Regions from separate parts of the Filifactor villosus genome, predicted to be linked through region 2. Evidence: a T-box and tRNA genes for the amino acid it is inferred to sense, from the RefSeq annotation. Region 2 holds a T-box; the other holds one or more tRNA genes.
The links. The T-box of region 2 lies ahead of thrS (threonine--tRNA ligase). A T-box ahead of a tRNA ligase gene usually reads a tRNA of that ligase, here a tRNA-Thr.
Positions count from the first base shown of each region.

Region 1: it encodes a tRNA-Thr, which carries the amino acid that the T-box ahead of thrS (threonine--tRNA ligase) is inferred to sense. The anticodon was not compared.

Region 1 is NZ_JBHSHL010000007.1:26,193-38,234, forward strand. It holds gene ACFO4R_RS02100 (hypothetical protein) at 1-577, opposite strand, end outside; tRNA gene ACFO4R_RS02105 (tRNA-Thr) at 1,203-1,278, opposite strand; gene ACFO4R_RS02110 (copper amine oxidase N-terminal domain-containing protein) at 1,880-2,911, shown strand; gene ACFO4R_RS02115 (glycosyltransferase family 2 protein) at 3,378-4,520, shown strand; gene ACFO4R_RS02120 (ABC transporter ATP-binding protein) at 4,729-5,547, opposite strand; gene ACFO4R_RS02125 (ATP-binding cassette domain-containing protein) at 5,551-6,333, opposite strand; gene ACFO4R_RS02130 (ABC transporter permease) at 6,321-7,130, opposite strand; gene ACFO4R_RS02135 (ABC transporter permease) at 7,120-8,082, opposite strand; gene nikA (nickel ABC transporter substrate-binding protein) at 8,202-9,851, opposite strand; gene lepA (translation elongation factor 4) at 10,778-12,042, opposite strand, start outside.
Region 2 is NZ_JBHSHL010000042.1:17,285-29,326, forward strand. It holds gene aspS (aspartate--tRNA ligase) at 1-1,505, shown strand, start outside; T-box leader at 1,862-2,062, shown strand; gene thrS (threonine--tRNA ligase) at 2,314-4,245, shown strand; gene ACFO4R_RS09145 (GNAT family N-acetyltransferase) at 4,301-5,062, shown strand; gene infC (translation initiation factor IF-3) at 5,214-5,762, shown strand; gene rpmI (50S ribosomal protein L35) at 5,786-5,983, shown strand; gene rplT (50S ribosomal protein L20) at 6,009-6,362, shown strand; gene ACFO4R_RS09165 (short-chain-enoyl-CoA hydratase) at 7,165-7,944, shown strand; gene ACFO4R_RS09170 (3-hydroxybutyryl-CoA dehydrogenase) at 8,054-8,896, shown strand; gene ACFO4R_RS09175 (acetyl-CoA C-acetyltransferase) at 8,977-10,152, shown strand; gene ACFO4R_RS09180 (acyl-CoA dehydrogenase) at 10,477-11,616, shown strand; gene ACFO4R_RS09185 (electron transfer flavoprotein subunit beta) at 11,635-12,042, shown strand, end outside.

The DNA.
Region 1 (12,042 bases), on a different contig from region 2:
TGGGAAACGGATTCTCTTCCTGTTGTGATGCTTGGTTTACCTCCATAACGAACTTGCCCACCGTATACTTCTCAATCTCGCCTCCGTTATGGCCGCTCTTCCATACCCCCCTTGACAGAAAAAGAATCATGAACAAAATAAGCAGTGCAACCCCGAACATCATGAGTTCCTTCCTGCTTGAAGGAAGCGCACCCTCCACTTCTCCGAGCTTATTCAAAAGAGTATCCTTCCAAGAGTTTGAATTGAGTTTTACGACCCTTGCCCTCTTCGGACTCTCTTCCCTGCCGTTTCCGTTCTCAGTTGCTTCTTTTTCCTCGGCCTCATCCGAAGGCTCTTCCCCGGTCTCTTCCTCCGCTGTGATCTCCTTCTCCAATTCTTCCTCTTCACTGCGTTCGAAGTTTTTTTCCTTATTCTTCCTGTCGTGAAGATAGATGATCTTGCTCCTTTCCTCCTGACAAGCTTCTTCTCTGCTTTCAGGCACCTGTTCTTCTCCTCCTTCAACCTCTTGAGACGTCTCTGCGTTCAAAGTATCTTCCTTCTCCCGTCCATCCTTCTTATCGATGTCGTTCTCCTTCATATCCGCTCTCCTTCCTTATCCAAAACATCCTCATTTATTTGAAGACCATTACACCGCACATCCTCAGCTCATAAGATCGTCGCACTATACTTCCCTTGTAATACCATCCTCTAACAGAAGTGTGGTCATGCCTACCCCCGAAATCATAAAAATTTATTCTATCACCCATAGATATAGAGGGTATTGATATCAATTATTCAAATGAATAGACAGTACAAACCATCACCTTATAAAGCTGTGTCCTGCGATCGAGTGTTCAGGCGTTCATACCGTTTCCACGGATGATATTTCCATCGGATCTTTATGAGATCCGTCCTCGAGAAGATCCTTCTCAAGAAAAAGGTTCTCCCTCATTGTAGCATTGCTTGTTTTGTCAATACAAGGAAAAACGGTATAGATCAAAGGTTTTTTGCTCTATGTTCTTATTCGGGAACTCCATTGACACGATGGAAATCCTCCTTGTTGTATCGTTTTTTCTCAATGCTCTTATTTATGAACGCGTTATTTTTCACATAACGCTATTTTCCAAACGGTTATCTCCCTTGTTACCCGTAATCCGATTACTCATAACAATCCCACAACAAAAAAGCATTGATCGGAATCACTCACAATCAATGCTTTTTACTGGAGCTACCGAGGGGACTCGAACCCCTGACCTGCTGATTACGAATCAGCTGCTCTACCAACTGAGCCACGGTAGCATATAAAATTTGCAACACAGAGATTATACCAAAAAAAAAAGGACTTGAAAAGAGCTTTATCAAAGAAAATCGAAAAACTCTTCGTCGTTTACAAAGGACTGTGTATTCTGCCATATCTTCACAAGACCTTGCCGACAAAAATCACCGGGCACAAAACATTTTTTATATCTTATGGTTCTGTTCTAACCCTCCTATTTCATCAAGCAATACTATTCTCCAAAAGAAGAAGTATGGATATATCCGTTTTTCAACCTACGAAAAATCGGTTTATCTTTTATGGTCACAGATTGTTTATATCCACAACTCAAAAGAAGAATAGTATCAGGTAAACAAACTATATGCTTGTCGGAAGCATTTTGAGTAATCGTAGAATTCAAACTTCACGACCGGACAATTTTAATAGACAACAGTATAACAACTTGATTCCACAAAAAGCTCCCGTACGTTAACGGCTCTACTTCAGCAAAGTTTCTCCGCTCATTTTTTAAACACAACTTTTGTTTCCGGTATTCACCGAAAACAAAATTCAAAAATATGCGAAACCCCTTTTATTTTCAAGATATTAAGACTATAATAAAAGAAAAAGAAAGGATGTTACGATATGAAAAAATCCATCGCTTTTGCATTGTCCTTCTCTCTTTGTCTGACAACACTCAACTTCATCCCCGCCTATGCACAGAAAAACGAAATTTCACTTGTGATCGGTAAGACTGCCTATACCGACTATGCTCCCGTCCTCAAAAACGGGAGGACCCTCGTTCCGCTTTCTTTCCTCTCAAAAAAACTCGGAAAGAAGGTGAGCTGGGATTCGAAAAGCAAGAAGGTGACCGTTGTCACCGACAAGGTCAAGATCGTTCTGTTTACAGGAAAAAAGGAAGCTCTTATCAACGGGAAGAAGAAGACTCTTGAGGTCGCCCCGGAGATCATCAACGGAAGCACCTATGTTCCTCTCTCCTTCTTCGCGGAGAACTTCAATATCTCGATCCGATGGGATGAAAAAGCAAGGGCGGTGCTTATAGGAGAAACAGCCGGCACACAAGATTTTTCAAAAGAACAGGCTCAGAAAAAACTCCCTGTTCAGACCCCAGGTGCTTATATCAAAGGTCATTTAAGCAGCGACGTCATCATGTATCCGAACAAGGACAATGACGCAGATATCATCGTTTCAGACTTTTTCAAGGATGGAAAACAGGCTACCTTCGAGATCGTAAAAGAAGCTCCCAAAGAAGAGATCATTTTCCCTAAGATCCGCTGGAACTCTTTAAGTTCTGAACTTGGGAGTTTCGGAGAAGAGGCAAGAGATTTCTATAATGACCATTCCTTGGCAAAGGGCGCTTCCCTACAACTGGCACTTGCCGATTTGGACAAGGACGGAAGAGATGAGATTATCGTCGCCGTACACGACGGTGTCATCGATGGAGTCTTCTGTGTGCTGAAACTTCAAAACTACCTTACTCCAAAAGAAAAAGAACGAGTTACCACCATCCACCAGGTCGATTTGGGCAAGGGGTGGTTTCAACAAGAGATCTATGTCGATGAAAACGGACATTTGATTTGTCCCTTCGGTTCACAGGGACTTTATGAAGAATATGCCTTAAAAAAGGGACGTTTAGAGCTGATTTATTCTCCTTGATCGCTTCTCTTTACTACTCATGAAACTTATGGAATAATGTCTTGGGAAGGCCACATAAGTAAAAAACTCTTGTGCTGTTGTCCGATGGAAGCTTACACATATCGATGCGGAAAATGAATTCATGCTGCTCTCTATTTGAAACGCCGAGTGATACGAAATGATCCTCTGAACTTATACTCTATTATTTCTTTGAACGGCATTTCTATCGGGGAACTATCCTCACTTATGGAGCGTATGCACTTGACCTGAAAAGTTTGATACCGAAACCCAATTAACCTGTCCGATCTATAGAATGCATGGATATGGATCGTAAGTTCCGATGAACAATAGTACAAACCGAACCGATACTGCATTTTTGTTTTGTGAAAAAGTGAAAAAGCAGCTCCACTTTTATATGGCATTTTTCTCAAAACCGTTCTATCGTCGAATCTGATGGAACGGTCGAATAAGAAAGGAGGTTTGAAAGATGATGTTAAAAAAAATCAAAAAAATTGTATGCTTAAACTCGGAAATAATACAACATCTTGTTTCCGCCGCGTTTTTTAAAAGTGATATATCCTCATTCGACGAATGTTACCAATATCTCAACACGATCCACAAAGATGTAAGGTCCGGTTCGTTAAGGGTCAAGCAGCCTAAGAACGAGGGCGCTTATCGCTATGATGTCTCGATAATAATGACAACGTACAACAGAGCACATCTTGTCGAAAACTGCATCGAGTCCATTTTATCCAATGTATCAAAGGACAGCAAATACAAGGTGGAATATATCTTTGTAAATGACGGCTCGAAGGATAATACGGAAGAAGTGCTTGAAAAATACAGGCACTGTCCCGATGTAACGGTGATAAACCAAGAGAACGGCGGCTTATCAAAGGCAAGAAACACCGGGATCGATGCTTCATCTGCAAAATATCTGCTCTTTGTCGACGATGACGATCTTTTGATCGAAGGTAGCATTGAAAAACTTCTGGATGTATCTCGAGCCGGAGATTATGACATCATCGAGGGAGCAATGGTAACTGTTTCAAAGGATGGAACACAGAGGAAGGTCAGAGTGGCCCAAGTAGGAGAAATACAGCACCCTTTAGGGATCTTAAAGGGATTTGCCTGGGGTAAACTTCTGCGTAAGACCATATTCGACAAAATCATCTTTCCTGAAAAATATTGGTTTGAGGACAGCATCAATTCCGCACTTATTTATGGAGACCATATCAAGGCCTACATGATCGCAGATCCGGTCTATAAGTATTTTGCAACACAGGGGTCGATCACTTCCTCTCACAATAACCCCAAAAATCTCGACAGTCTCTATATCAGCATGCAGCTGTTAAAAGACAGGAAGGAGCTGGGGCTTCCTTTTAGGCAGGAAAATTATGAGTATTTTCTGAGGATGACGGATCTTACATACCAACGAACCAGAAAATTTGATACCAAGGTCAGATATTGTATTTTTAAAATAACCCAATATCTTCAGCAGGAATATTATTCCGGTTTTTCCACCGAAAAGACAGGATATCTTCAACAGACAGAAGAAGCCCTTCTTGAGGACAACTTTCAAAAATATGTAAGAGCCTGTGAGTTCAATATTCTGTCCAAGTTCTCATAACCCTATAAACGAAAGAAGGGGGAATTCATACCAACACCCCCTTCTTTCGCTTGTTATTGTACTATGCTTTGATACAAATTTTGAATATAAAAAATGATGACAGTCTATCCATCGTCAAAGTCTAAAAGTTTTGTGGAAGCCTTTAACCCTTGATTTTTCTTGGATTTATTGTACTATCATCATTATAACATTATCCTCGGTATTTGTTTCAATTGCCTGTATCGCAAGTTTGCGCTCCATAGGAGACGGAACGAACTTGCGTAGTCGCAGGAAGGCATTTGAGGGCATCTCCCAACAGCCTTAGGGTCAAGGGATGTTCCGCTCTTATCTCCCCGCCTATATCCTCCAAAGTTTCTATGATCCTTCCCCCATCCATCACGATGATCTTATCGCAGAGATAGTAGCAGGTCATAAAATCGTGAGCAATAAATACATAAGTAAGATGGAACCTTGACTTCAAGTCCCCGAGAAGTTTGAGCATCTTTCGTTGCACCAACGGATCTAAGCCGCTTAGAGACTCATCCAATACAAGTACGGAAGGTTCTGTCATCAAAGCCCTCGCGATACACACCCTCTGGAGCTGCCCTCCGCTCAACTGCCTCGCATTTTGCGAAAGGGAGATCTTATCCAGACCTACCCTTTCAAGATACTCCTTCGCTCTCTGTATCTTTTCCTCCTTGGACATCTTCTTCCCATAACAGATATTCAGAGGCTCAAAAAGAACATCACCTACCGAAAAGTTGGGATTTACAGCTCCGGACGAGTTTTGAAACACCATCTGTACCCTTCTGTTTCGATTCCTTCTCTCCGTCTTCGTCATCTTTGAGTAAGAGTGCCCTTCATAGAACAAATCTCCTTCGCTATGTTTCTCAAGACCTGTAAGAAGACGCGCAATCGTACTTTTTCCCGATCCGCTCTCTCCCATGATACCGATACAACTTCCTTCTTCCACACAAAAACTTACCTTCTGCAAAACCGTGGTCTTTCCATATCTCTTTGTAACTTCGGAAACTTCCAGTTTAGACATAGTCTATTCTCCTTCTTTATAACGCAGGTAGATTTGCGGTGTCATCAGTTCTCTCGCATACTCCGTACGCGGATTCTCCAAGATGTTCTTTGCCTCTCCGGCCTCTATGATCTGCCCGTCCTTCATAATGATCACTTCGTCCGCCACCTGTCTGACCAACTCGTAGTCATGGGTGATGACAATCATACTGCAACCCTCCTGTTTACAACTTTTCAATGTATCAATAACCGTTTGTGTATTATGACGGTCCAAAGCGGAGGTCGGCTCATCCGCGATGAGAATCTGCGGAGACAGTTCCAACATCATTGCAAACATAATACGTTGCAGCATACCGCCGCTGAGTTGAAACGGATACTTTCCGACGATCCCTTGCGGGTCCTTAAAGTGGAATACCTCAAGAGCCTTAATCAATCGCTTTACACTTTCTTGTTTCGAGATCGACAATTTGCTCCTAAACAGTTCCACCGAATGCGAACCTACAGTCTGGTTGGGATTGAACAGGGCCATGGGATTTTGTGCAATATAGGCGATCACATTTCCCCTATAAGCCTTCCATTGTCGTTCCTTCATCGAGAGAAGATCACGCTCCTGCAAAAGAATACTTCCGCAAACCTCCGCTTCTTCCGGCATTTGGCCGATTAGAAGTCTCGAAAGCATGGTTTTTCCCGAACCGCTTTCTCCAACAATGGTCAAAGTCTTCCCCGCCTCCAAGGTAAAATTGATATTGTCCAGATAAATCCTGTTTCCCGATCGAACATAGACATCTTGTATTCTCAGTTTTCCCATAGTCTTTTCAGTCCTTTTTTATCAAAATTTTCGCCCAGCAGGTTGAACGTAAGTACCGTTACAAAAATTGCCAAACCCGGATACATGACCAGTCCCGGTATTCGACGAAAAAACTGCTTGGCGTCATTGAGCATCATACCCCACTCCGAAATATTGGGCTGTACTCCGATGCCCAAAAAAGAGAAAGAAGATATCATTAATATGATGCTTCCGACATTCATCAAGGCGATGATCAGGACAGGCTTGAACACAAAGGGTAGAATGTGTTTGTATATAATATAACCGGAAGAAGCTCCCATGGACTTGGCTGCCATGACATATTCGTAATTCTTTACCGTAAACACCATATTCCTAAGGATCCTCGAGTAATAGACCCACTCGACCAAGGTCACGGCAAGTACAATATTGCCCAATCCCTGTCCCAGGATCCCCGCAAAGGCCATGGAGAGAAGAAAACTCGGAAAGGCCATCACAATATCCGCAAAACGAGAGAACACCTTCTCCGTCCTACCTCCCAACCATCCCACAAGAAGACCGACAGGAAAGCTGATGACTAAGGTACAGACCGTGATGACGGCGGAGATCGACAGAGACAACCTCGTACCGTAGATCAGTCTGGACAGTACATCCCTTCCCAAGTGATCCGTTCCGAGAAGATGAGTGTCGCTTGGAAGCTGCAGTTTGTTTGCAAGGTCGATATGCTGGGGATCGTAGGGCGCAAGCAGGGGCGCAAAGATCGCAACAAAGATGAGAAAAACCGCCATCCCCACAGCAAGATAGAACAGCTTATTCTTCAAGAGAAACACCTCGATTCCGTAACTTCAAATGAGGATCCAAACGATGAACGGCAAACTGCGTAAGACTGTTTATCGTAATGGATAAGATACCGAATAAGAGCAAAGAGCCCTGGATCAGCGGAAGATCCCCTCCTTGCACTGCCGAGACAAACATCTTTCCGACGCCCGGCCACGAAAAAACTTCTTCGATCAATACACTACCCGTGATCAAATACAGGATATTCGAACTCAAGACCGTTACAATGGGAATAGCCGCATTTCTCAACAGGTGATTGAAGACGATGTATTTCTTGTCCACTCCTCTAAGGACCGCATTTCGAGCATGGGGCTGACTCATCTGTTCCATGACGCTCTTACGGATCAACAGGCTTGTCTGTCCGACCAAGGGTGTGATCAATGTCAGACACGGCAGGACGAAATGCCTCATATCCCCCCGCCCCGAAACAGGCAACCACTTGAGAGTTACCGAAAAATAAATGATGAGCATATAGCCCAGCCAAAAGGTAGGGATCGAGGCGCAGATAAACGAAAAGGCCTGCACCACATAATCAACAATGCGTCCATGATAAAGTGCTCCTGCTATCCCGAGAATGAGCGAAAGAAGCAACAGAACTGCAAAAGACAGAGCTCCAAGTTGAAAGGTGGGGATCACAGCTGAGAAGATCACCTCTTTTACCGGTGCCTTCTTGAGATAGGATCTGCCCAGATCTCCTCTGATTGCATTTGAGAGCCAATCGATATACTGCTGAGTTACAGGCTTGTCCAAGCCAAGTTCCAACCTCGCCTTGGAAAGAGTCTCCTCGGTAACGGCAACGTGAGATGCCCTCAGATAATTTACGGCCGGATCACCCGGCGACAACTGTACCAATATAAAAGTCAGGATCGAAATCACAAGCAGGGTGAGAACAAACATCCCCGCTTTTTTTAGAAAATCAACCAAACGTTCTTCCATCTTCACTACTCCTTCGAATCTTCTGTGTATCTGCGATCCCTATGAAAATCCCATCCGGTCTTCTTCTCTTTTGAAAAAAGAGGCAGGATCCGCCTCTTTCTCCAAAAGATGAAATTTCCTTATTTTACTTTCACTGTCTTCCATACAGGAAGTCTGTTTTCCTCAGGCATAAACTCTATGCCTTCGAGTTCTCCCGTACGATATACGCTTACGAGAGCCTGATAGGAAACAGGAATATATACCGCCTGCTCATGAAGGGTGGTCAATACATCGGTATACATCTCCTTGAGTTTCGCCTCGTCGGATTCAACGAGCAGGGCCTGGATTGTCTTATCGATATCCGCCTTCATCGGCAATGCTTTTTGTGCCGCATAATCAGGTCCTCCGTTATCCGATACTTCCGTCATCGATGTCAGGAAGGCATGCGGATCCCAGGGAGCTCCCCAAGAGAAGTTCATCATGATATCAAAGTCTCCCTTTGAAGCATTTGCCCAGTGCGTTTTTTCTTCCAAAGCCTTCAAATCTACCTGAACTCCTATTTTTTGCCATTCGCCCTGAACATATTCGCCTACACTCTTGTCGGTGATCTTCGATGCGATATAGGGGAAGTAAAGCACGAGTTTCTCTCCGTTTTTCTCACGGATCCCATCCGCACCTTTTACCCATCCTGCTTCATCCAACATCTTCTCCGCCTTTTCCAAGTTGTAATCGTATTTCTCAAGCGGAACATTCGTATTGGGAACATTCGGTGCAAAGATCGTATCCGCCGCTTTTTCAACTCCTCCGAAGATGTTTGCAGCGACACTCTCCTTATCCACCGCATGGCTCAAGGCTTGACGTACCTTCACATCGCTCAACTTCGAGCTTCCGGTGTTCATAAGCAACATACGGGTGGACATCGGTTCGGAAGTATCCGTAGTGTACCCGCTATCCTCACGATAGACGTTGAATCGATCCAAACTGATCAGACCGTTTCCGTAAATCAGATCGATATCTCCCGACTCAAATTGAAGAGCCAGGGTCTCGCTGTCCGGGATCGCTTTGATCGTAACTTCGGATGCTGCGGGTTTCTCTCCCCAGTAATGCTCGTTTCTCACAAAGGTCGCATACTCATCCTTCTTATGCTCCTTCAAGACCCAAGCTCCCGTTCCGATCGGAGCTGCGATCTCTTTCGCCGTATTCCCGTCCTGCGGAAAACCTGCATCGGCCAAGAAACGGATAGGCCGGATCATAGCCAGATCATAGAGGGTCGCAGAGTATGCCGTTGACAACTTGATCTCAAAGGTCATATCGTCTACCGCCCGATAAGACTCCAGATAATTCGTAAATGCAAACCAGGCATGATTTTCACGGTTTTCCGGTGCAAATATCGTGTCGAAGTTCTTTACTGCATTTTGAGCGTTAAAGGGGCTTCCGTCGGAAAACTTCACGCCTTCTCTCAGCTTAAACGTATAGGTCTTGCCGTCTTCAGAGATTTCCCAAGACTCTGCCAAAGCCGGTTTGATCTGCCCGTTTTCACCATAATACACCAAACCGTCATAGACCATATCCTGAGTAATAAACTGACTGGGAAGGTACATATGAGGATTGAGAGTTCCCACGGGATCCTCATTAAATGCCAAAGTCAATTTGCTCTCTTCCATCTCACTGCTCTGAACTTGCCCCTGACCTTGCTCTTCCTGTTGTGAAGCAGGTGGAGCCGAAGCATTGCAACCAGCCAATACAGCTGTAAGTAACAGAGCTGTAACGGCTTTGATCATTCTCTTCATTAAAATCTTCCTCCTGAAATTTATATTTTTTTAAGGAGTTTTTGTATTATAACAAACAGATCATCAAAAAACAAACCCGCCATATGGAAATAGCGGGCAGAAAAATACAAATTTCATTTTCATCCGGCTATCACTCGTAGCATCAATGAATTGCATTATGGGTAGTTATCTGGCTCAAACACAAGGTTTGTACAGTTGCGGGACAGCGGAGTTTACTCTCTTCCCTACCTTTCAATTACCGCAGTAATTTGTCATAATGAAGAACTATTCAGTTATTTTTATACAAAAACATCATCTTGAATCGTTTACATACTACCACAAATTCCAATTTTCCACAAGTAAGCATATCCTATGTAAATCAAAAGTTTGTTTCCCTGTGGAATGATCCGTTTCTTCCCCCAACTCTCCATTTAACGTGATTATCCGTTTATAGTATTCTCCGGTGGAGGTACGGTTATATCCGTTTTGCAACCACAAACATTCGTTTTATCTTTCCCGGAGTACAAACCCTCCCGGTCCATCATTCAAATGACGAATTGTATTAGAAGTATCTCCTCATTCAACTTATTTTTTGCGAATGATATATTCTGTACATCCGATCTTTCAAACGCAGAAGTGTATTTACATCGTTTTGTTTGCACTTTCATTTACTATAAATTCTAATTTATCTCTATATCTCCCATGCACCTGACATTTTAATCGGGTTTTAGTATGAAATCTTATTGAGGTGTTGAGACGTTTTCAGATACTCCCTAATTTCAACTATGCAATGAACCCTTTTGCATGATAAAAAATGCTGAGTAAAAGTAAATATCAATAGCCCGATACACCGGTGTTTCAACAAAATACTCCTTTTCCGTCAGGAGAATAAAAAACTAATGTGTATAAGGCAATCAAAAAGGGAGTCGTAATAACCCCCTTCTACACTAGTTATCCAATTTTAACACGGCCATAAAGGCTTTTTGAGGAACCCCTACATTTCCGATTTGACGCATACGCTTCTTTCCTTCTTTTTGTTTTTCGAGCAGTTTCTTCTTACGAGAGATATCTCCTCCGTAACACTTGGCAAGTACGTCTTTTCGATAAGCACTCACGGTCTCACGAGCAATGACCTTCTGCCCTACCGCTGCTTGAATCGGTACCGGGAACTGATGGCGCGGGATCTCGTCCTTGAGCTTTTCACACATTCCCCTACCACGCGTATAGGCCGTTGTCTCATGAACGATAAAGGACAGCGCATCGACCTGCTCCTTATTGATCAGGATATCGAGCTTTACAAGGTTGGAGATACGATACTCCTTAAATTCATAGTCCAAACTTCCATAGCCTTTGGTGCGTGATTTCAGTGCATCAAAGAAATCATAGATCACTTCATTGAGCGGCAGTTCATAGTGAATCATCACACGTTTTTCATCGAGGTATTCCATGTGTATCATAATCCCCCGTCTTTCCTGTGCCAACTCCATCACCTGACCGACGAAGTCCTTGGGCACGATGATATCCGCCTTTACGATCGGCTCTTCGATATGTCTGATCTCAGCTGCCGGAGGAAGATTCGTCGGGTTCTGGATCATTTCGACCGTTCCGTCGAGCTTAGTCACCCGATAGACGACCGAAGGTGCTGTCGTGACGATATCAAGATCGAATTCCCTCTCCAATCTCTCCTGGATGATCTCCATATGCAGAAGCCCCAAGAAACCGCAACGAAAACCGAAGCCCAAGGCGACCGAGGTCTCCGCTTCAAACTCCAGAGCCGCATCGTTGATCTGGAGCTTTTCAAGAGAATCTCTTACATTCTCGTACTTTTCTCCCTCTGCAGGATAGATACCGCAGTAAACCATCGGCGTTGCCTTCTTATATCCCGGAAGATGTTCTTCGGTAGGGTTGGATGCCAAGGTTACGGTATCTCCCACACGACAGCTTCTGATATCCTTGATCGAAGCCGCAATATATCCTACATCCCCGGCAGACAGTTTGTCCACCGCCATATGGTTCGGTGAGATGATTCCCGTCTCAACAACCTCAAACTTCTTTCCCGTATTCATCATCAGGATGTCATCGCCCTTTTTGACCTCTCCGTCAAAAACTCTTACATAGGCGATTACTCCCTTATAACTGTCATAGTAAGAATCAAAAATCAAAGCTTTAAGCGGTTTTTCGTCTTCTCCCTTGGGTGCAGGGATTTTTTGAA
Region 2 (12,042 bases):
ACCTTGCAACCGGAGACATCGAAGTCGTTGCAACCGAACTCAGGATCTTGAACGGGGCAAAGACACCCCCGATCTACATCAAAGATGACGACACCGTATCCGAAGAACTTAGACTGAAATATCGTTATCTCGACCTTAGAAAACCCAAGATGCAGTATAACTTTATGATGAGACACAAGGTCATGCAGGCGGTTCGTAACTTTCTGTCGAGCGAAGGCTTCCTGGAGATCGAGACCCCCATTCTGACCAAGCCCACTCCCGAAGGAGCGAGGGACTACCTTGTGCCCAGTCGTGTCAACAAGGGACACTTCTACGCCCTGCCTCAGTCTCCTCAATTGTTCAAGCAATTGCTTATGACATCGGGGATGGACAGATACTTCCAGATTGCCAAATGCTTCCGTGACGAAGACCTTCGTGCGGACAGACAGCCGGAGTTTACCCAGATAGACTGTGAGATGTCCTTTGTGGAGATCGATGATGTCTTGGATGTGACCGAGAGGTTGATGCAGAAGGTATTCAAGGATGTTCTCGATGTCGATATCAACCTTCCTCTGAAGAGGATGACTTGGCAGGAAGCGATGGATCGATACGGCTCCGACAAGCCCGACATTCGTTTCGGCTTTGAGATCAACGATGTGTCCGAGGTGGTAAAAGACAGCGGATTCAAAGTGTTTGAAGAAGCTCTGACGGCAGGCGGGACTGTAAGAGGGATCAACCTGAATGCGGTAGAAGAACAGTTCTCCAGGAAGGCGATCGATGCCCTCGGAGAAGTAGCCAAACTTTACGGAGCAAAGGGCTTGGCTTGGATCCGAATCAATAAGGAAGGAATCAACTCGCCAATCGCCAAATTCCTGTCCGAAGACTGTATGAAGGACCTCATCGAGAAGATGGGAGGAAAGGAAGGAGACCTTCTCGTCTTCGTTGCGGACAAAACCTCCGTTGCACTCAACGCGCTCGGACATATCCGTCTGGAAGCGGCGAAGAAACTTGACATCATCAACAAGGACGAATTTTCCTTCCTCTACGTGGTCAAGTTCCCCTTGTATGAGTTCGACGAAGAAAACGGACGCTATGTGGCGGCCCACCATCCGTTTACGGCTCCTGTCGATGAAGATATGGATATGTTCGACACCACGCCCGAGAAAATGCACGCGAAGGCCTACGACATCGTGCTGAACGGTGTCGAGCTCGGAGGCGGAAGTATCCGTATCCACACTAAGGAAGTACAGGACAAGATGTTTCAGGTACTCGGATTTACACAGGAAGAAGCGGAGGAAAAATTCGGTTTCCTTCTCAATGCCTTCCAATACGGAACGCCTCCTCACGGCGGGATCGCCTTCGGCCTTGACAGGATGTTGATGCTGATGCTCAAGAGAGACAGCATCCGTGAAGTGATCGCCTTCCCGAAAAATCAAAATGCGATCTGCCCCTTGACCGATGCTCCTGCAGTTGCAGATGAAAAGGCCTTGGATGAATTGGGAGTTGCCGTGGTTAAAGAAAAATAATACTGTTATGGAGATATCGCATAAATCAAAGAACAGAGAAAAACCGGTCTCATGCAAAGAGTAAAATTCTTGGAAGCGTTGCTTTCACAAGGTTTTTGATCTGTATAAAACAAGAGCGAGATATGCCTTTATGCGGTATCTCTCTTATAATATCATTTTTAATATAAGCTGATGTTTCGAATTATGCACTGTTGGCTAAGAATAAAATGAAGACTGAACTCTACATTGCTTCCCTTGAAGTGGAAATAAAATTTTTATTTTAAGAAAATAACTTTTTTACTTCGGAGCTTTAATTTTCGTAGAAAATCATCTTGACAGAAGGGCAAAAAAGGACTATAATCCATTGTAATTAAATATAAATGGCTTTGACGAAGAAGAGTAGCAGAAGATGTTTTGTTCAGAGAGGGAGTGGTCGGTGAAAACTCCTACAAAAGCTTTTGTGAAGACCGCCTTCCAGCCTTTCTCGACCGCGCAAGACCGCCTAAGAGATACGGGTATGCCCGTTACAGCTAAAAGAGTCCCAAATTGGGTGGAACCACGATATCATCGTCCCATGAGCAGTTTTGTTCGTGGGATTTTTTTATTTGGAAGTGGAAAGACAGATAAACTCCTGTACGAGCTTTGAGCTTTGTAAAAAACATCTAATACTCTTACCTGTCTAAATGGTTTATATCAATGGATTGTACTCCGCTGATACCGGGACGATTTTCGTCTCTGCGGGGAGGACGTTGTTGCGTTTCGATCAGGTCTCAGTACAAAATATGTTTTGGTAAATCGGGAGAATAAAAAAGAAAAAGGAGGAATCACCATGATTCAAGTAGTATTGAAAGATGGAAGCAAGAAGGAATTTGAACACGGAGTAAAGGCGATAGAAGTTGCCTCCGCCTTGAGCGAAGGTTTGGCAAGGAGTGCGGTTGCAGCAAAGATCAACGGAGAGGTGAGGGATCTGACAGCTGAAGTTCCTGACGGCGCCAATGTGGAATTTTTGAAGTTTGAAGATGCGGAAGGAAAGGATGTGTTTTGGCATACTTCGACACATATCATGGCACAGGCGGTGAAGCGTCTTTTTCCCGACGCGAGATTCGGGATAGGTCCCGCTTTGGACAACGGTTATTACTACGACATCGATCTGGAGCATAAACTCACTGCCGAAGACTTGGAAGCGATTGAGAAGGAAATGAAGAACATCGTAAAAGAAGACCTTCAGATCAGACGATTCGAACTTCCGCCGGCGGAAGCTAAAAAACTGATGGAAGACAGAGGCGAGATCTATAAGGTAGAGTTGATTGCGGACATCGAGGACAGGGGAGAAAACATTTCTTTCTACGAGCAGGGAGAGTATGTGGATCTGTGCAGCGGTCCCCACCTTCCCAGTACAAAGAAAGTCAAGGCCTTCAAGGTGATGAGCGTAGCGGGAGCCTACTGGAGAGGGGACCAGGCAAATAAACAACTACAAAGATTGTACGGAATCTCGTTTGAAAAGAAAAAAGAGTTGGATGATTATTTGAATTTCTTGGAAGAGGCTAAGCGAAGAGACCATCGAAAGATAGGAAAAGAGTTGGGCTTGTTCACTCTTATGGAAGAAGGTCCGGGTTTCCCGTTCTTCCTGCCCAAGGGCACTGTTCTTAAAAATGAATTGATGAAGTATTGGAGGGAGATCCACTATAAGGACGGCTATGTGGAGATCGAAACCCCCATCATTTTGAGCAGACAGCTTTGGGAGACTTCGGGTCACTGGTTCCACTACAAGGAGAATATGTACACCGTTCAAATCGACGAACAGGATTTTGCAATCAAACCGATGAACTGTCCCGGCTGTATGTTGACTTACAAGACGGAAATGCGTTCTTACAAGGACTTCCCGATAAAGATGGGGGAAGTGGGAAGAGTTCATCGTCACGAGCTTTCCGGAGCTCTTCACGGCTTGATGAGAGTCCGTGCCTTCACTCAGGACGATGCGCATATCTTTATGTTGGAGAGTCAGATCAAGGACGAGATCAAAGGAGTTGCGAAACTTATCGATGAGGTCTATAAGAAGTTCGGTTTCAGCTACCACGTGGAGCTCTCGACGAGACCCGAGGACTTTATGGGCGAGATCGAGCAGTGGGATCAGGCAGAAGCTTCTTTAAAAGAAGCTCTGGATGAATTGGGTCTTCCCTATATCATCAATGAGGGAGACGGAGCCTTCTACGGTCCCAAGATCGACTTCCACTTGAACGACTGCATCGGAAGGACTTGGCAGTGCGGAACCATTCAGTTGGATTACCAGTTGCCTGAACGTTTTGATTTGACCTATGTCGGTCAGGACGGAGAAAAACACAGACCGATCATGATCCACCGCGTCGCTTTTGGAAGTATCGAACGATTTATAGGAATTTTGATCGAGCACTATGAAGGAAAGTTCCCCGTATGGCTATCGCCTGTCCAAGTGAAAATTTTGCCGATTTCCGATAAATATATGGACTATTGCAAGGAAGTATATGATATACTCTATAGTAAGGGTATCCGTGTCGAACTGGATGACAGGGCGGAAAAAATCGGATACAAGATAAGGGAAGCGCAACTTCAAAAAATACCTTATATGTTGGTCCTTGGAGAAAAAGAAGTACAGGATAGTGTGATATCCGTTCGTTCGAGAGATGACGGAGAACTGGGGCAGATGAAGTTGGATGATTTCCTATCTAAGATCGTTGAAGAGATAGAAGAAAGACGCAACTCTATCAAAAAAGAAGAAGAATAGTCGGAACACGGATCTGCATTTCAGGCTTATTCTTCCGTCAGAAAGGATGGTATTCATGATCAAGTTGTGCGAGGAGATACTGCTGAACTCCGATCCTTCTGTTGCAGATTTGTTTGAAAACGACTTCCTCATAAAAATGCTCTCGAACCAACATCCGTGTATGATCCATGCCATAGGTGATAAGAAGACCTCCCTTGCAGACAGGATCGAGTATATCGAGGGTCTGCTCTCGAAAAAAAGAAGGAAGCCCGTTTACCGTATCCTCTACACGGAGGAATATCGGATGCTTGACGAAGAACTGTTCAAGCAGGGTTATGAGAAGGTTAATGAGGGTTCGGTCAAATATATGGACATCCGTAAGATCCAAAAAGAACTCTTCACCTTTGCCACCTTCATCCAGAACGGAGTCTTTGCCGAATCGTCTCTGGAATCTTTCTGGGTGGACAGGTATAGGGAGTTTCACGGGATGAAGGCGGAGCAGTTAAACATCTTTGTTGACAATATGAGACGCTCGCAGGAGGATTTTTATTACTTTACTCTGATGCAGCAAAATACGATGATAGGGCTTGCCTATGCGGCCATGGACAGGGGGATCTTCGCCATCCGTGACGTAGTCGTGGCACCTCGGTATCAAGGTCTGTCCTATGGCAGAAGATTGGTCATGAGTATGCTCAGTTATGCCTTCAAAAATGAGATCGAGCATGTCATCATTCCCATTGATGTCGAGAACGAAGCGGCTAACAAGCTCTTCAACCGTATCGGTTTTGAAAATGCCTATCACTATTGGCAGAGATATAAAAATATACTTGACAAGTAAAACTACACATAGTACAATATAGGAGTTAATCAAGCAGGGATATCCGTCTCTCACCATACAACGAAAGTGTTCGTATGGTTCATATCTGGATTAGATTTCTTATTGTCTACTATGGATATAAGGCGGATTGCTATGCTGTCCGCCTTTTTTTGTGCGGCAAAATCGTAGTTTATATTGGAGGTGTATCGCTATAAAAGAACAACAAATTAACGAAGCAATTCGTGATAAAGAAGTACGGTTGATTGGAGAAGACGGCGAGCAGTTAGGCATCATGTCATCCAGACAGGCGATGGAAATTGCCACAGCTAAAGAATTGGACCTGGTCAAAATCTCGCCCAATGCAAATCCGCCTGTATGTAAGATCATGGATTACGGAAAGTATAAGTATGAATCGGCTAAGAGAGAGAAAGAATCAAAGAAGAAACAAAAAATTGTTGTCCTTAAAGAATTACGACTTCGTCCCTTTGTAGAAGAAAACGACCTTAAGACAAAGGCGAAGATGGGATTGAAGTTCTTGGATAACGGAGACAAGCTGAAGGTGTCGGTGCGTTTCCGTGGAAGAGAATTGGGACATAAAGACATAGGATTCACTGTACTGGAAAAATTTGTTGAATTGATTCGAGAAAAAGGTACACCTGTTGACAAACCCAAAATGGAAGGAAGCAATCTTGTCATCATGATTGAACCGAATAAAAAGTAAAAATATCATAAGGAGGATACATCATGCCAAAGATGAAAACCCATAGAGGTGCAGAAAAAAGATTTAAGATGACCGGTTCCGGGAAACTGAAAAGAGGAAAAGCTTACAAGAGCCACATCCTTACAAAGAAGACTGCTAAGAGAAAGAGAAACCTGAGACAGTCCGGCATTGTAACAAAAGGCGATCAGGATCGTATCTCGAGATTATTACCCTATCTATAAAATTTAACTGTGAGGAGGATGTAACGTGGCTAGAGTAAAAAAAGCGGTAAACGCGAAGAAAAAACATAAAAAAATATTGAAACTTGCAAAGGGATTCCGAGGAGCGAGATCCAAATCCTTTAGGCCTGCAAATGAATTTGTAATGAAGGCATTGAGCCATGCTTATGTGGGAAGAAAACTCAAGAAGAGAGACTTCAGAAAGCTTTGGATCCAAAGGATCAATGCCGGAGCCAGAGCAAACGGCATGAGCTACAGCAAGTTTATTAACGGATTGAAAAAAGCGGGTATTACCTTGAACAGAAAAATGCTTTCTGAAATGGCGATTCATGATCCGCAAGGCTTTGCAGGTTTAGTTGAAGTTGCAAAAAAAGCGGCATAGAGGAAAAGGTTGTTGTGATTTTATTCACAGCGACCTTTTTTTATTACACATTGTCGAAGAGGTTTGTTTATACTATTCTCCGTTTGAAATGTCGGGTATGAAACATCTATCATTGCCAAAAAAACAATTTGATACTATTCTCCAATAAAAGCATGGATATATCTGTTTTTTGACAACGAGAAGCTGTTTTATCTTCTATGGGTCATAGATTGTTTATATCCACAATTCAAAGGAATAATAGTATGAGGAGGATATATTTCAAAGCGTTTAACCTGTCAATTTTAATAGATACAGCATTAACGAGAACCTCTCGCTTGTGTAGCAGTTATACTACTATTCGCTGGAAGTGAAGTTATATTTGCACCTGCAAACACAAAAGTTTGTTTTCTCGCCCGTGGGAATAAAGGGTGCCGGATGATATCCAAAAGTTCAAATAGATAATAGTATAGCGGTATTTTGTACTGTGAGGTGTTTTCTTAAGAGTAGGTATCGTTGCTCTTTAACCGGACTTGCGCGGTGAGAGGAATTGTGCGTGTATTGTTTTTTCGATGCGGAAGGATACATATCGCAACAAATCGAACATCGAAACTTTGAAAAATTAAAACGGAGAGCTTTTCAGTACATTTGTAATAAAAAGATTGTTGGTTTTTTCTTTATTTACACATTTAAAACAACAATCTTGACGAATAATTTTAGAAAAATGAAAAAATAATCATGGAAATTTTAAAATAACCTTGGAATATTTCTATGGTTATCATATAATGAAAGGGTAAAGGAGAGAAGTTTGGAAAGGAGAGTAGCCATGAACTTTGAAAAAGTATCGGTTGAGAAGCAGGAACGGATCTGTATTGTAAAGATCAATAATCCTAAAGCATTAAATGCTCTCAACTCTCAAGTGATCGAAGAACTGAATCAGGCATTTGACAACATAGCGGCGGACGATGACATCGATGTTGTGATTTTGACCGGAGAAGGCAAGGCCTTTGTTGCGGGAGCGGACATCTCGCAGATGAGCACTCTGAATGCGGAGCAAGGTAAGGAGTTTGCGATTGCGGGTGCAAAGGTATTTCGCAAAATAGAACTGCTCAACAAAGTGGTAATAGCGGCTGTAAACGGGTTTGCCTTAGGTGGTGGTTGTGAACTTTCGATGGCCTGCGATATTCGTATTGCTTCCTCCAAGGCGAAATTCGGTCAACCGGAAGTAGGTTTGGGAATTACCCCCGGATTTTCCGGAACTCAGAGGTTGCCGAGGATCGTAGGACTTGGAATAGCGAAGGAATTGATTTATACGGCTGATATCATCGATGCGAATGAGGCCCATCGTATAGGTTTGGTCAACAAAGTCGTCGAGCCGGAAGAACTTATGGACAAAGCGCTTGAAATGGCTAAAAAAATTGCATCAAAAGGGCAGATCGCTGTCAGAAACTCCAAAGAGTGTATCAACCGCGGTATCGAGACCGATATCGAGACGGGAGTGTACTACGAAGCTGCCCTGTTCGGGATGTGTTTTGCGACCGAAGACCAAAAAGAAGGAATGAAGGCCTTTCTGGAAAAGAGACCTCCGGTCTTTAAAAAGCAATAGACACAACGATTGGAGCACACCTTTGAAATAGTGTGGTATGGAGTGTAGAGGACGGTTTTCGTCTTTGCTCCGACAAATAAACAAAGCATGTAAAATGGAGGGAAGTATCATGAAAGTATGTGTAGTCGGAACGGGTACAATGGCTAGTGGAATTACTCAAACTTTTGCTGTAAAGGGATTTGAAGTTATTGAGAGAGGTAGAAGAGAGTCTTCCATCGAAAAATCCAGGGCAGGAATCGAGAAAAATCTGGAAAAACTCGTTTCCAAAGGAAAGATGGAAGATGCGGCGAGAAATGACGCCTTGGCCAAGATTACTTACACAATGGATTTCAACGAATGCAAAGACGCCGATCTGTTTATTGAGGTAGTAGCGGAAGATATGCCTACCAAGCACGAGCTTATTGCACAGATCGAGGAAGTTGCAAAAGACAGTGCCATTATTGCAACAAACACATCTTCACTTTCCATTACGGAAATTGCGGCACCTACAAAAAATCCGTCCAGAATCATAGGAATGCACTTCTTCAATCCTGTTCCTATGATGAAACTTGTTGAGATTATCAAGGGTCAAGTAACAAGTGATGAGGTTCATGACAAGGTATACCAAATCTCTCAAGAGATTGGGAAAACCCCTGTCAGTGTAAACGAAGCACCGGGATTTGTTGTAAACAGGGTACTGATCCCCATGATCAACGAAGCTGTAGGTATTCTGGCAGACGGTGTAGCGAGCAAAGAAGAGATCGACACCGCTATGAAACTGGGTGCGAACCATCCGATGGGACCTTTGGAGCTTGGAGACTTGATCGGTTTGGATGTCGTGTTGGCGATCATGGATGTACTCTACAACGAGTTCGGAGATCCGAAGTACAGAGCACACACCCTGCTTCGCAAACTTGTTCGTGCAGGAAAACTCGGAAGAAAAACCAAAGAAGGATTCTACGATTATCACTAGAAAATTTTTGAGACTTGGAGTAATATAAAAGCAGTACAATCGCCAGATTGTGTATCAAATTTTAAGGAGGAAGTATGAGTATGAGAGAAGTTGTAATCGCAAGTGCCGTAAGAACGGCTATCGGAAGTTTCGGAGGAGCATTTAAAGATGTTCCGGCTGTAGATTTGGGAGTTGCAGCGGCAAAAGAAGCAATCAGCAGAGCAAACATCAAACCGGAGATGATCGATGAGTCCTACATCGGCAATGTATTGTCCGCAGGACTTGGACAAAACGTTGCAAGACAGGTTGCTTTGGGAGCCGGCATTCCTATCGAAAAACCGGCGATGACTATTAATATGGTCTGCGGTTCGGGACTTAGAACCGTGTCCTTGGCTGCTCAGCTCATCGGAGCGGGAGATGCGGATATCATCCTTGCCGGAGGAACCGAAAATATGAGCATGGCTCCTTATACCATTCCGAATGCAAGATGGGGAGCGAGAATGGGAGATAAGGGTATCGTTGACACCATGGTTAATGACGGATTGACCGACGTATTCAACCACTATCATATGGGTATTACTGCAGAAAACATCAACGAGCAGTGGGGACTCAGCAGAGAAGAGCAGGATGAACTTGCATTGGCGTCTCAGTTACATGCGGAAGCGGCTCAAAACGAAGGAAAGTTTGTGGAAGAAATCGTACCTTACACCATCAGTACAAGAAAAGGCGATGTTGTCGTAGAGAAAGATGAGTTTATCAAACCCGGAATGACAATGGAAAAACTTGCAAAGTTAAAGCCCGCCTTCAAAAAAGACGGTAGTGTAACGGCAGGTAACGCTTCGGGTATCAACGACGGAGCTGCAATGCTTGTCATTATGTCCAAAGAAAAAGCGGATGAGCTTGGAATTACTCCTTTAGCCACCATCGTATCTTACGCGAGTGCAGGGGTTGACCCGAGTATTATGGGAATCGGACCTGTTCCGGCAAGCAAAAAAGCATTGGAAAAAGCCGGACTTACGATCGATGATATGGACTTGATCGAAGCGAACGAGGCGTTCGCGGCACAATCCTGTGCAGTAGTCAAAGATCTCAACATTCCAAGAGAAAAATTGAACGTAAACGGAGGAGCGATTGCTCTTGGTCACCCGATCGGTGCATCCGGAGCGAGGATTCTTGTGACCCTTCTTCATGAAATGAAGAGAAGAGATGTTAAGCACGGTCTTGCAACTCTTTGTATCGGCGGAGGAATGGGAACCTCTCTTATCGTAAGAAGATAGTAAAATAAAAGTAAAATACTGCACTTTTTTGAAAAAGTGCAGTATTTTACTATTTGCTCAAAATTACAGAAAAATCTTTTAATAATTGCAAAACAATTTACAGAAAATATAGTCCGAAAAGAATAATTCTGACTATTATTGCCAAAAATCAGTATTCAGGGAGATATATTGAAATATTGTTAAAAAAATATTAAAAATAGCTTGGAAATTTTCTCAATAAGCTATATACTAATAGAGTATATGTTGTGAAATGGTTTTACATAAAACAACAACAAGATTTTACAACAAATTCAATATATTATCCAAAATTAAGGAGGAAAAAACATGGATTTCGGTTTGTCAAAACAACATATTTTAATGCAACAAATGTTGCAGGAATTCGCTCAAAACGAAGTGAAGCCGCTTGCCGCAGACGTTGATGAAGAGGAAAGATTTCCGGAAGAGACCGTAGCTAAGATGCAAAAAGCCGGTTTCTTGGGAATCCCCTTTCCCAAAGAGTATTCAGGAGAAGGCGGAGACTATCTTGCTTACATCATGGCTGTAGAAGAGCTTTCCAAGGTCTGTGCTACTACGGGAGTTATCGTTTCGGCACACACATCTCTGTGCTGTGCACCGATTTATGAGCACGGAACGGAAGAGCAAAAGCAAAAGTTCCTTGCACCCCTGATCAGCGGAAAGAAATTGGGTGCCTTCGGTTTGACTGAGCCCAACGCAGGAACAGATGCTGCGGGACAACAGACCACAGCTGTTTTGGATGGAGATGAGTGGGTTCTTAACGGAACAAAGATCTTCATTACAAACGCAATCTATGCGGATACCTATATCGTAATGGCTATGACAGACAAATCTCAAGGAACAAGAGGAATTTCGGCCTTCATCGTAGAAAAAGGAACTCCGGGATTCAGCTTCGGACTGAAAGAAAAGAAAATGGGTATTCGAGGATCCGCAACCGCAGAGCTTGTATTTGAAAACTGCAGAATTCCTAAAGAAAACCTTCTTGGACAATTAGGAAAAGGCTTCAAGATTGCAATGCAGACCCTTGACGGAGGACGTATCGGTATCGCTGCTCAAGCACTTGGAATTGCTGAAGGAGCTTTGGATGAGGCAGTTGCTTATGTAAAAGAGAGAAGACAGTTCGGCCGTCCGTTGTCCAAATTCCAAAACACACAATTCCAACTGGCAGATATGTCCGCAAGAGTGGAGGCTGCTAAAAACCTTGTTTACAAGGCAGCTTGGAAAAAACAGAACAAACTTCCTTACAGCGTGGATGCCGCTACCGCTAAATTGTTTGCAGCAGAGACCGCAATGTATGTAACGACAAAAGCAGTTCAACTGTTTGGTGGATACGGATATACAAGAGATTATCCGGTTGAAAGAATGATGAGAGATGCGAAGATAACCGAGATCTACGAAGGAACTTCAGAAGTTCAAAGAATGGTTATTGCAGGAAGTTTATTGAAATAAGAAAGGGGAACATGACAAATGAAGATCGTAGTTTGTATAAAACAAGTACCGGATACAACCGAAGTTAAGATTGACCCGAAAACAAATACATTGATCCGTGACGGAGTACCGTCCATTATCAACCCTGACGATAAAGCGGGATTGGAAGCTGCTCTTAGAATCAAAGATGAGACAGGAGCGGAAGTAACCGTTCTTTCCATGGGACCTCCACAAGCCGACATTGCGCTTAGAGAAGCTCTGGCAATGGGAGCGGACAGAGCCATCCTTGTTTCCGACAGAGCATTCGGAGGAGCGGACACTTGGGCGACTTCCTCAACTATTGCAGGAGCACTCAAGAAGTTGGAGTATGATTTGGTCATTGCAGGACGTCAGGCGATTGACGGAGATACCGCACAGGTAGGACCTCAAATCGCAGAACACCTTAAA